DNA from 2 places in the Anoxybacillus sp. ST4 genome. Region 2 is predicted to be linked to the other one. Evidence: riboswitches for the same ligand, from Rfam matches in the RefSeq annotation. Region 2 holds a riboswitch; the other holds the start of a gene.
The links. Region 2 has a riboswitch for S-adenosylmethionine ahead of mtnW (2,3-diketo-5-methylthiopentyl-1-phosphate enolase). Riboswitches for the same ligand answer to the same signal wherever they lie in the genome.
Positions count from the first base shown of each region.

Region 1: linked by a shared signal. The riboswitch ahead of K1I44_RS05300 (methionine biosynthesis PLP-dependent protein) and the one ahead of mtnW (2,3-diketo-5-methylthiopentyl-1-phosphate enolase) in region 2 are both predicted to bind S-adenosylmethionine.

Region 1 is NZ_JAHZOE010000005.1:4,113-8,827, forward strand. It holds gene K1I44_RS05290 (HD domain-containing protein) at 1-110, shown strand, start outside; gene metC (cystathionine beta-lyase) at 131-1,270, opposite strand; gene K1I44_RS05300 (methionine biosynthesis PLP-dependent protein) at 1,274-2,377, opposite strand; SAM riboswitch class I at 2,450-2,557, opposite strand; partial or broken gene K1I44_RS05305 (RNA-guided endonuclease InsQ/TnpB family protein) at 2,874-3,410, shown strand; gene K1I44_RS05310 (DODA-type extradiol aromatic ring-opening family dioxygenase) at 3,581-4,339, shown strand; gene mscL (large conductance mechanosensitive channel protein MscL) at 4,353-4,715, shown strand, end outside.
Region 2 is NZ_JAHZOE010000010.1:53,728-58,442, forward strand. It holds gene K1I44_RS08395 (carbon-nitrogen family hydrolase) at 1-432, opposite strand, end outside; gene K1I44_RS08400 (pyridoxal phosphate-dependent aminotransferase) at 529-1,701, shown strand; SAM riboswitch class I at 1,791-1,897, shown strand; gene mtnW (2,3-diketo-5-methylthiopentyl-1-phosphate enolase) at 1,958-3,178, shown strand; gene K1I44_RS08410 (2-hydroxy-3-keto-5-methylthiopentenyl-1-phosphate phosphatase) at 3,175-3,834, shown strand; gene K1I44_RS08415 (methylthioribulose 1-phosphate dehydratase) at 3,831-4,436, shown strand; gene K1I44_RS08420 (1,2-dihydroxy-3-keto-5-methylthiopentene dioxygenase) at 4,451-4,715, shown strand, end outside.

The DNA.
Region 1 (4,715 bases), on a different contig from region 2:
AACATCATTATCGCCAAATCGATGACGAACTCGCCTTGAAAAAAATTCAACAACTTGATCGCATGGTCGAACAGCAAATGAAGCGTGATGCGCTCGACCAAATTAGCTAAGGCTAGGCGATGTGCCTAGCCTATACATATGATAACGCCTGTTCCACATCAGCAAGCAAATCATCGGTCGCCTCTAATCCAACACTTAGGCGCAACAAGCCGTCCGTAATGCCGCGGCGATGGCGCTCCGCTTTCGGCATAGCGGCATGCGACATTTTCGCTGGATACGATAAAATCGACTCGACCGCCCCGAGACTGACCGCAAACACAGGGATGCGCGCATGTTTCACAAACGTCCGCACCGCTTGTTCGTCCTCCAATTCAAACGACAGCACCGCGCCAAACCCGCGCGCTTGATCGCGATGAATGACGTGCCCTTCATGAAAAGAAAGCCCTGGATAATATACGTGCGCCACTTTCGGATGACGATGTAAAAACTGCGCCAGCTGCAACGCCGAACGTGAAGCGTAATCTAACCGAACGTGAAGCGTTTTTAACCCGCGCAACACAAGCCACGCATCTTGCACGCCAAGCACCGCACCGAACGAATATTGCAGTTTGCGCAGCTCTCGCGCCAAGCGCGCATCTTTTACAACCGCAAGTCCAGCTACAACGTCGCTATGGCCAGCTAAAAATTTCGTCGCGCTATGCAAAACGACATCGACGCCGAGATCAAGCGGACGCTGTAACACAGGCGTCGCAAACGTATTATCTAAAAACGTTAAACACCCGTGCGCCTTAGCGAGCTTCACAACCCCACGAATATCCGTAATTTTCAATAGCGGATTCGATGGCGTTTCCATATAAATGACTTTCGTGTTTGGGCGAATGTGGCGCGCTACCGCATCTAAATCAGTCATATCGACAAACGTATGCTCGATGCCAAATCGGCTCAATACATCGGTGAGGATGCGATACGTTCCACCATACACATCATCGGTAATTAATACGTGATCCCCTTTTGATAACAATAAAAAGGCTGTTGAAATGGCAGCCATGCCCGATGCGAACGCAAAACCGCTCGCTCCACCTTCTAATTCCGCAATCGTCTCCTCTAACGCCTCGCGCGTCGGATTGCCCGAACGGCTATAATCGTATTTGCCAAACGTATCGAAATCAAACTGATGAAACGTTGACGCATGATGAATCGGAACGCTAACGGCCCCTGTTTGCGCATCGATCCGCCATTTATTGTGAACGAGTTGCGTTTGCAAATCCATCTTTTACACCTCTTTCATGCGTTGAAACGCTTGAGTTAAATCGGCAATTAAATCGTCCGCATGTTCAATGCCGACAGAAAAACGCAATAGGCGATTACACACCCCGTTTGCGATGCGAACATCCTCTGGAATATCCATATGCGTTTGCGTCGCTGGATACGTAATAAAACTTTCGACACCGCCTAAACTTTCCGCAAACGTAATGAGCTTTAAACTTCGCAAAAAGGCATCCACCCATTTTTCATCGCGCACGCGAAACGACAACATTCCTCCTCTTCCCGGATACAATACGTCCGTCACATCTTCATGTTCGACTAAAAATTCATATATCGCCTTTGCGTTTTGTTCGTGCTGGCGCATGCGAAGCGCAAGCGTCTTCATGCCGCGAATTAACAGCCATGAATCAAACGGCGACAACACTGCACCGATGGCGTTATGATACATCGCTAGCTGTTCGCACAATTGTTTTCCTTTGGCGACAATGAGCCCGGCTAGCACATCGTTATGTCCGCCTAAATATTTTGTCGCGCTATGAACGACGATGTCGGCTCCTTTTGTGAGCGGCTTTTGCAGTACAGGGGTGTAAAACGTATTATCGACGATAAGAAGCAGCCCATGTTGTTTCGCAAACGCCGCGACCGCTTCGATGTCCGCTTCTTGCATTAAAGGATTCGTTGGCGTCTCTAAAAAAATCGCTTTTGTTTTGTCCGTCACATATGCCTTTACCGCATCAACATCGCGAAAATCGACGTATGTAAACGACAGCCCGTATTTCTTCCATCCTTTTTCAAACAAACGATACGTTCCGCCATATAAATCGGCCGAAACGAGAAAATGGTCGCCGCTTTCAAACAGCGCAAACACCGTTTGAATCGCCGCCATGCCTGAACTACATGCGAAACCTTGATCTCCTTCTTCTAGCTGTGCAATCGCTTCTTCGACAATATGCCTTGTCGGGTTTCCCGTCCGAATGTAATCATACCCTGTCGACTGCCCGATGCCTTCATGCCGATACGCCGTTGAAAAATATACTGGTGGATTGACCGTTCCCGTCGCTCTCTCGCTCCGATTGCCAATTTGCGCTAACCGCGTTTCAATATGACTCATTCGCTCTCTTCCTTTCTAAAAAAATAAAAGCCTTCAAAGAAGAAGGCTTTTTTGTCCATAGACAATCGCTTCTTCTTATCTTCCGAATTGAACGCCAATTCGCTGGATTTAGCACCTGACCGTTTCTGGCTGGTTGCTGAAGCTTCATCGGGCCAGTCCCTCCGCTTCTCTCGATAAGAACGCAAAACAATATCGAATTTTCTGATTTTAAATTAATGTACATCATTTACAACAAAATTGCAACTGTTTTTTATTCCCCTTTCAACAACAAACAGCATGCATCCCATCAAAGATATGGCACATATATTTGCACTTCACATGTAAAAATAGACAAATCAAATCGATATATGGTAAAGTGGGGGCAAAAGTGAAGGAGGTTGGAAACAGTTAAAATAAATTTATAAAATTTAGCCAAACTCTATATACAACTTACAAAATGATTCAGGGGTTGGTAAAAGATGATAAAGACTTATAAGGTCATGCTTTTGCCAAACCAAAAAAAGTGAAGAAGTTGGAGAAAAGACTTAAAAGGCTACAACGTAAACTAGCGAAAAAATATGAGGAAAATAAAATAAAAACAGAAGGAGGTGAATTCCGTTACAGAAAAACAAACAATATAAAGAAGTTGGAATTCCTTGTTTTAAAAACGTATCGAAGGCTGAAACATATCAGGCACGATTATATTCATCAAATCACTGCATCTTTGGTGAAAACCAAGCCAGAGTATGTTGTGATGGAGAGCTTACATACTCATGGAATGTTAAAGAACAGAAAGCTATCGAAAGCTGTACAAGAACAAACATTCCGCGAGTTTAAAAGGCAAATGGAATATAAATGTGCTTGGAATGGGATCAAGTTTATAGTTGCAGATCGATTCTTCCCTTCGTCTAAAACTTGCAGTCATTGTGGTGCTGTAAAAGATAAACTTTCTTTATCAGAAAGAACGTTTGTATGCGATGAATGTGGAAACAAAATAGACAGGGATGTAAACGCAAGTATAAACCTAAAAAATTATGGCAAATCAATAGCCTAGCAATTGATATGTACCCATTCGTTAGTGGGGAGTTTAAGCCTTCGAAGCGCCATATCAAACGAGAGTAGTTTTGGCGAAATCGGGCGCGATGAACAAGGAAAGAAACATAGGTCTTTATAAGATTTTTAGCTATCTTATAAAGCCTTATAAGTTTTCTGTAACGGAATATAATGACTGCTTTATTTCTCGCGCACGGATCACCAATGTTAGCTATTGAAGATAGCGCATATGCATCGTTTTTAACCAATTTCGGTAAACGCATAGATGCAAAAGCAATCGTTTTATTTACTGCACATTGGACGACGCGTCAACCGACCGTTTCATCAATTGACGGAACGTATGAGATGATTTATGATTTTTCCGGTTTCCCACGTGAATTGTATGAAGTAACTTATGCTGCACAAGGTTCAGTCGAATGGGCAAAACGCGTCCAACATCATCTGAAGCACGTCTCCCCCATCGTCAATATCGACGAGAAGCGCGGACTTGACCACGGCTCATGGGTATTGTTAAGCCGACTATTTCCAAAAGCAAACGTTCCAATTATTCAGGCATCCGTTGTTCCTTCGTGGACACCAAAGCAGCTATTTCAACTTGGTAAAGCGTTACGCCCGTTGCGTGACGAAGGTGTCATGATCATCGGTAGTGGTGGCACAGTGCACAATTTAATGGCGCTTCGCTGGGATGAACAAACGAAAGCAGATTGTTGGGCTGTCGCCTTTGATGATTGGTTGCTTGCTCAGTCATCTGCCCATAGTGAAGATGTGTTTCACTATGAAGAAAAAGCCCCTTATGCTAAACAAGCCGTCCCGACTCAAGAACATTTAGCACCGTACTGGATTGCTTACGGAGCCGGCAATCGCTCGCCACATGTTTTATTCCGAGAATACGAGTACGGAAACTTAAGCCTTTTAGCTGTATCATTTTAATGGAGGGATTCCGATGTGGAACGAGTTTAAGAAATTCGCTATACGAGGCAACGTCATCGACTTAGCTGTCGGAGTGATTATTGGTGGGGCATTTGGAAAAATTGTTTCTTCCCTCGTCAATGACATTATTATGCCCCTTGTCGGTCTCATTTTAGGGGGAATTGATTTCAGCAAGTTATCTTGGAAAGTCGGAGAAGCAGAAGTGAAATATGGGGCTTTTATTCAAACTGTCGTTGACTTTTTTCTCATCGCCTTTTCCATTTTTATATTTATTAAGCTGTTAAACAACTTGCACGAACGAATGAAAAAACAAGAAGAGACGAAACAAACCGCACCAACGATTACAAAAGAACAACAACTGCTCACAGAAATTCGC
Region 2 (4,715 bases):
ATAACAAATGACGCCTGCGCCCGTCACGCCGTCAAGCGAAAATATGCCCGTCGTTTCCCCAGCTTGCAAATGTTTATGTTCATCCATCAATTTGAACAAATGAAGTTTACTATATTCGCTAACGACATGACCGTTTCGATCGACGACGTACATCGTGTTCGTTATTTGTCTTTCCGTCTTTTTCGCTACCGATCCGCCGACAATATGCACATTGTACGCGCGTGCAAGCGAAGAAAGAAACGTTTTTGTATGTTCGCCGTTTTCATCGGCGATATCGCCAAGTCTCGCTAAATCGTATCCTGTCGTCCATAGCTCTGGCAAGACGACGACGTCGACGTTACGGGCAATTTGTTCCATGTAGCGCATGACGGTTTGTTTATTTTTTTCCGGCTCCCCAAAGGCAATGTCCATTTGTATACAAGCAATATTCATTCGTTTCACCTCGAAAAAATTTTCTTTACATTTTGATTTTTACAATATATGATGTTTGACTAGAATTTCAACCTTTTTGTGAAGTAGGTGGGCAAAATGACGACATTTCCGCAATCGAACTTGTTACAGCAACTACCGAAGCAATTTTTCGCTTCGCTCGTCCAAAAAGTACATGCGGTCATTGCTGAAGGGCGAGATGTTATTAATTTAGGACAAGGAAACCCGGATCAGCCGACGCCTCCGCATATTGTTGCCGCGCTTCAGCAAGCGGCTGCCAACCCGACATATCATAAATATTCGCCATTTCGCGGCTATTCGTTTTTAAAAGAGGCGGTGGCGACGTTTTATAAGCGCGAATATGGGGTAACGATTGATCCAGAAAAAGAAGTCGCCATTTTATTTGGCGGAAAAGCTGGGCTCGTTGAAATGCCGCTTTGTTTAGTAAACGAAGGCGATGTCGTGCTCGTTCCCGATCCCGGTTATCCGGACTATTGGTCGGGCGTTGTGCTGGCGCGGGCGCGCATGGAAATGATGCCGCTGCGAGCGGAAAACAATTTTTTGCCTAATTATGAGGAGTTAGATGAACGTGTCGTAAAACAAGCGAAACTTATGTTTTTAAACTATCCGAACAACCCGACAGGCGCGACAGCGACGGAATCGTTTTTTAAAGAAACGGTTTCGTTTGCACAAAAATACGGCATTGCCGTCGTACACGATTTTGCGTACGGGGCGATCGGTTTTGACGGGAAAAAGCCGGTCAGCTTTTTGCAAACAGAAGGAGCGAAAGACGTCGGCATTGAAATTTACACGTTTTCAAAAACGTACAATATGGCAGGATGGCGCATCGGCTTTGCGGTCGGCAACGAAAGTATGATTGAAGCGATCAACGTTTTGCAAGATCATTTGTATGTGAGCATGTTCGGCGCCATTCAAGAAGCAGCAGCGGTCGCGCTTTTACAGTCGCAACAATGCGTCGCTGAGCTTGTTGCCACGTATGAAGCAAGACGGAATACGTTTATTCGCGCGCTAAAAGACGTCGGTTGGAACGTGCAAGCACCAGCAGGATCTTTTTTTGCGTGGCTTCCGGTGCCAAAAGGATATACGTCTGAGACGTTTGCTGACCTTTTGCTTAATCAAGCGCATGTGGCGGTCGCACCGGGCATCGGTTTTGGGGAACATGGGGAAGGCTACGTGCGCGTAGGGCTATTGACGAGTGAAGAACGGCTAAAAGAAGCAGCGGAACGAATCGGACGGTTGCAACTTTTTTAAAAAATGATTGACAAATGGAGAAAGTGCTGGCATAATTCGAATTACATTTACGAAAAACGAACTGTTCAAAAAATTATATACATTGCGAATTCTTATCAAGAGTAGGCGGAGGGACGAGCCCGATGAAGCCCGGCAACCGACTTAACAGCTGTTAAGCACGGTGCTAATTCTCGCAGCAATCGCTGAGAGATAAGAAGAGACGACTGATCGAACCTCTTCTTATGAAGAGGTTTTTTATTTGTAAAGGAGTGGGAGTATGATTACCGCAACGTATTTCATTCATGATGACAAAGATGTAGCGAAAAAAGCAGAAGGGATCGCGCTTGGGCTCACTGTCGGTTCGTGGACTGATTTGCCGCAGCTTGAACAAGAGCAGTTGAAAAAACATAAAGGGGTTGTAGAGTCGATTGAACAGCTTGAGGAAGATGAGCGCGTCAATACGTATTTCGGGAAGCGACTTAAACGGGCGCTCGTGCGCATTTCGTATCCGAGCATCAATTTTAGCGCCGATTTTCCAGCGATTTTGACGACGACGTTCGGGAAGTTGTCGCTTGATGGAACGATTAAACTCGTTGATCTTACGTTTTCTGATGAATTAAAACGGGCATTTCCCGGTCCACGCTTTGGCATGGACGGCATTCGCGAAAAGCTTGGCGTCTTTGACCGTCCGCTCGTCATGAGCATTTTTAAAGCGGTCATCGGCCGCGATTTGCGATACGTGACCGAACAATTAAAGCTGCAAGCGCTTGGCGGCGTCGATCTCGTTAAAGATGATGAAATTTTGTTTGACAACGACCTTACCCCTTTTGAAAAACGGATCGTCGCAGGAAAACAAGCGTTACAAGACGTGTACGAACAAACAGGGCATCGGACGTTATATGCGGTAAATTTGACAGGAAAAACGTTTCAGCTAAAAGAAAAGGCAAAGCGCGCGGCAGAACTTGGCGCGGACGTATTATTGTTTAACGTCTTTACATACGGGTTAGATGTATTGCAAGCGCTTCGTGAAGATGACGACATTCGCTTGCCGATTATGGCGCATCCGTCGTTTAGCGGAGCGATCGCTTCGTCGCACGTGTATGGCGTCAGTTATGCGCTTTTACTTGGGAAATTGTTGCGCATGGCAGGGGCGGATTTTTCGCTCTTTCCATCGCCGTACGGAAGCGTTGCGCTTGAAAAAGAACAGACGCTTGCAATCGCTCATGAATTAACGAAAGAAGATTTGTTTTTACGCGCATTCCCTGTTCCATCTGCCGGCATTCATCCGGGACTTGTGCCGCTTCTTATGCGCGACTTTGGTATCGATTGTGTCATTAACGCAGGCGGTGGAGTGCACGGACATCCGCAAGGCGCTGTCGGTGGCGGGCAAGCGTTTCGCGCCGCGGTGGAAGCGGTGCTTTCTGGGCGTTCGCTTCATGAGGCTGCGACGGAAAACGAAGCGTTAAAACAAGCGCTTGATTTATGGGGGAGCGCATGATGAAGCCGGTCATTTTTTGCGATTTTGATGGGACGATTACGTTAAACGATAACATTATTGCGCTCATGAAACAGTTTGCCCCGCCGGAGTGGGAAGCGATCAAAGACGATATATTGGCGCAAGCATGTACGGTGCAGGAAGGCGTCGGGCGCATGTTCTCGCTTTTACCGACAACGTTGAAAGAAGATATCGTGCAGTTTTTACTGCGCACCGCGCGCATTCGCGACGGATTTTCTGAGTTTGTCGCGTTTACGAACGAGCGGCAAATTCCGCTTTATATCGTCAGCGGCGGCATCGACTTTTTCGTCTATCCGCTGCTTGACGGGCTCATTGAAAAAGAACGTATTTATTGTAATGGCGCCGATTTTAGCGGCGATACGATTCGCATTACGTGGCCGCATGCGTGCGATGAACATTGCCAAAATGGATGCGGCTGCTGCAAGCCGTCACTTCTTCGTAAACTTGCGCCAGAAGGGGCGAAAACGATCGTCATCGGCGATTCCATTACTGATTTAGCGGCAGCAAAACGAGCCGATCACGTCATCGCGCGCGACTTTTTACTTGAAAAATGCCGTGAGCTACACTTACCGCATACGCCGTTTACGACGTTTTATGACGTCATTCATGTGTTAAAAGAGAGCGAGGTGATTGTATGAAAGAGAAATGGGAAGAGCTAGCGGAAGTAAAACGAGAGCTAGCGGCGCGCGACTGGTTTATGGCGACAAGCGGCAATTTATCGCTGAAAGTGAGCGATGAGCCGCTCACGTTTCTCGTTACCGCAAGCGGAAAAGATAAGCGAAAAGAGACGAAGGAAGATTTTTTACTCGTCGGTGCGGACGGACGACCGGCGGAAGCGACGCATGTAAAGCCGTCGGCGGAGACGCTTCTTCACGTTGAAATTTACAACAAAACGAACGCCGGCTGCGTTTTGCACGTGCATACGGTCGATAACAATATCGTTTCAGAACTGTACGGTGACGAAGGGGAAGTCGTTTTTTCGAATCAAGAAATGATTAAAGCGTTCGGGTTATGGGAAGAAGATGCGCAATTTCGCATTCCGATTATTCCGAATTTCGCCCATATTCCGACGTTAGCGAAAGCGTTCGCCGACCATGTCCATGGAGATGCCGGTGCGGTGCTTATTCGCAACCACGGCATTACCGTTTGGGGAAAAGATGTGTTAGAGGCGAAAAAGTTTTTAGAAGCGTGCGAGTTTTTATGTCAATATCATGTGAAATTATTGCTTATTAAACGATAAGGGGGAAAATATGTATGGCAGTCATTAAAGTGCGAAACAGCGGCGAAGTGATTGAAGGAAAAGAAAACGTTGCGGCGTTTTTAAACAACCAAGGGGTGTTATATGAACGGTGGAATGCAAGCAAACTTCCTGCTCATTTACAAAACAAGTTTGTATTAACAGATGAAGAAAAGGAGCATATTTTAGCGACGTTTCAGACGGAAATTGAAGATTTAGCGAAGCGGAGAGGCTATAAAACGTGGGACGTCGTGGCGCTTTGCGAACAAACGCCAAATTTAG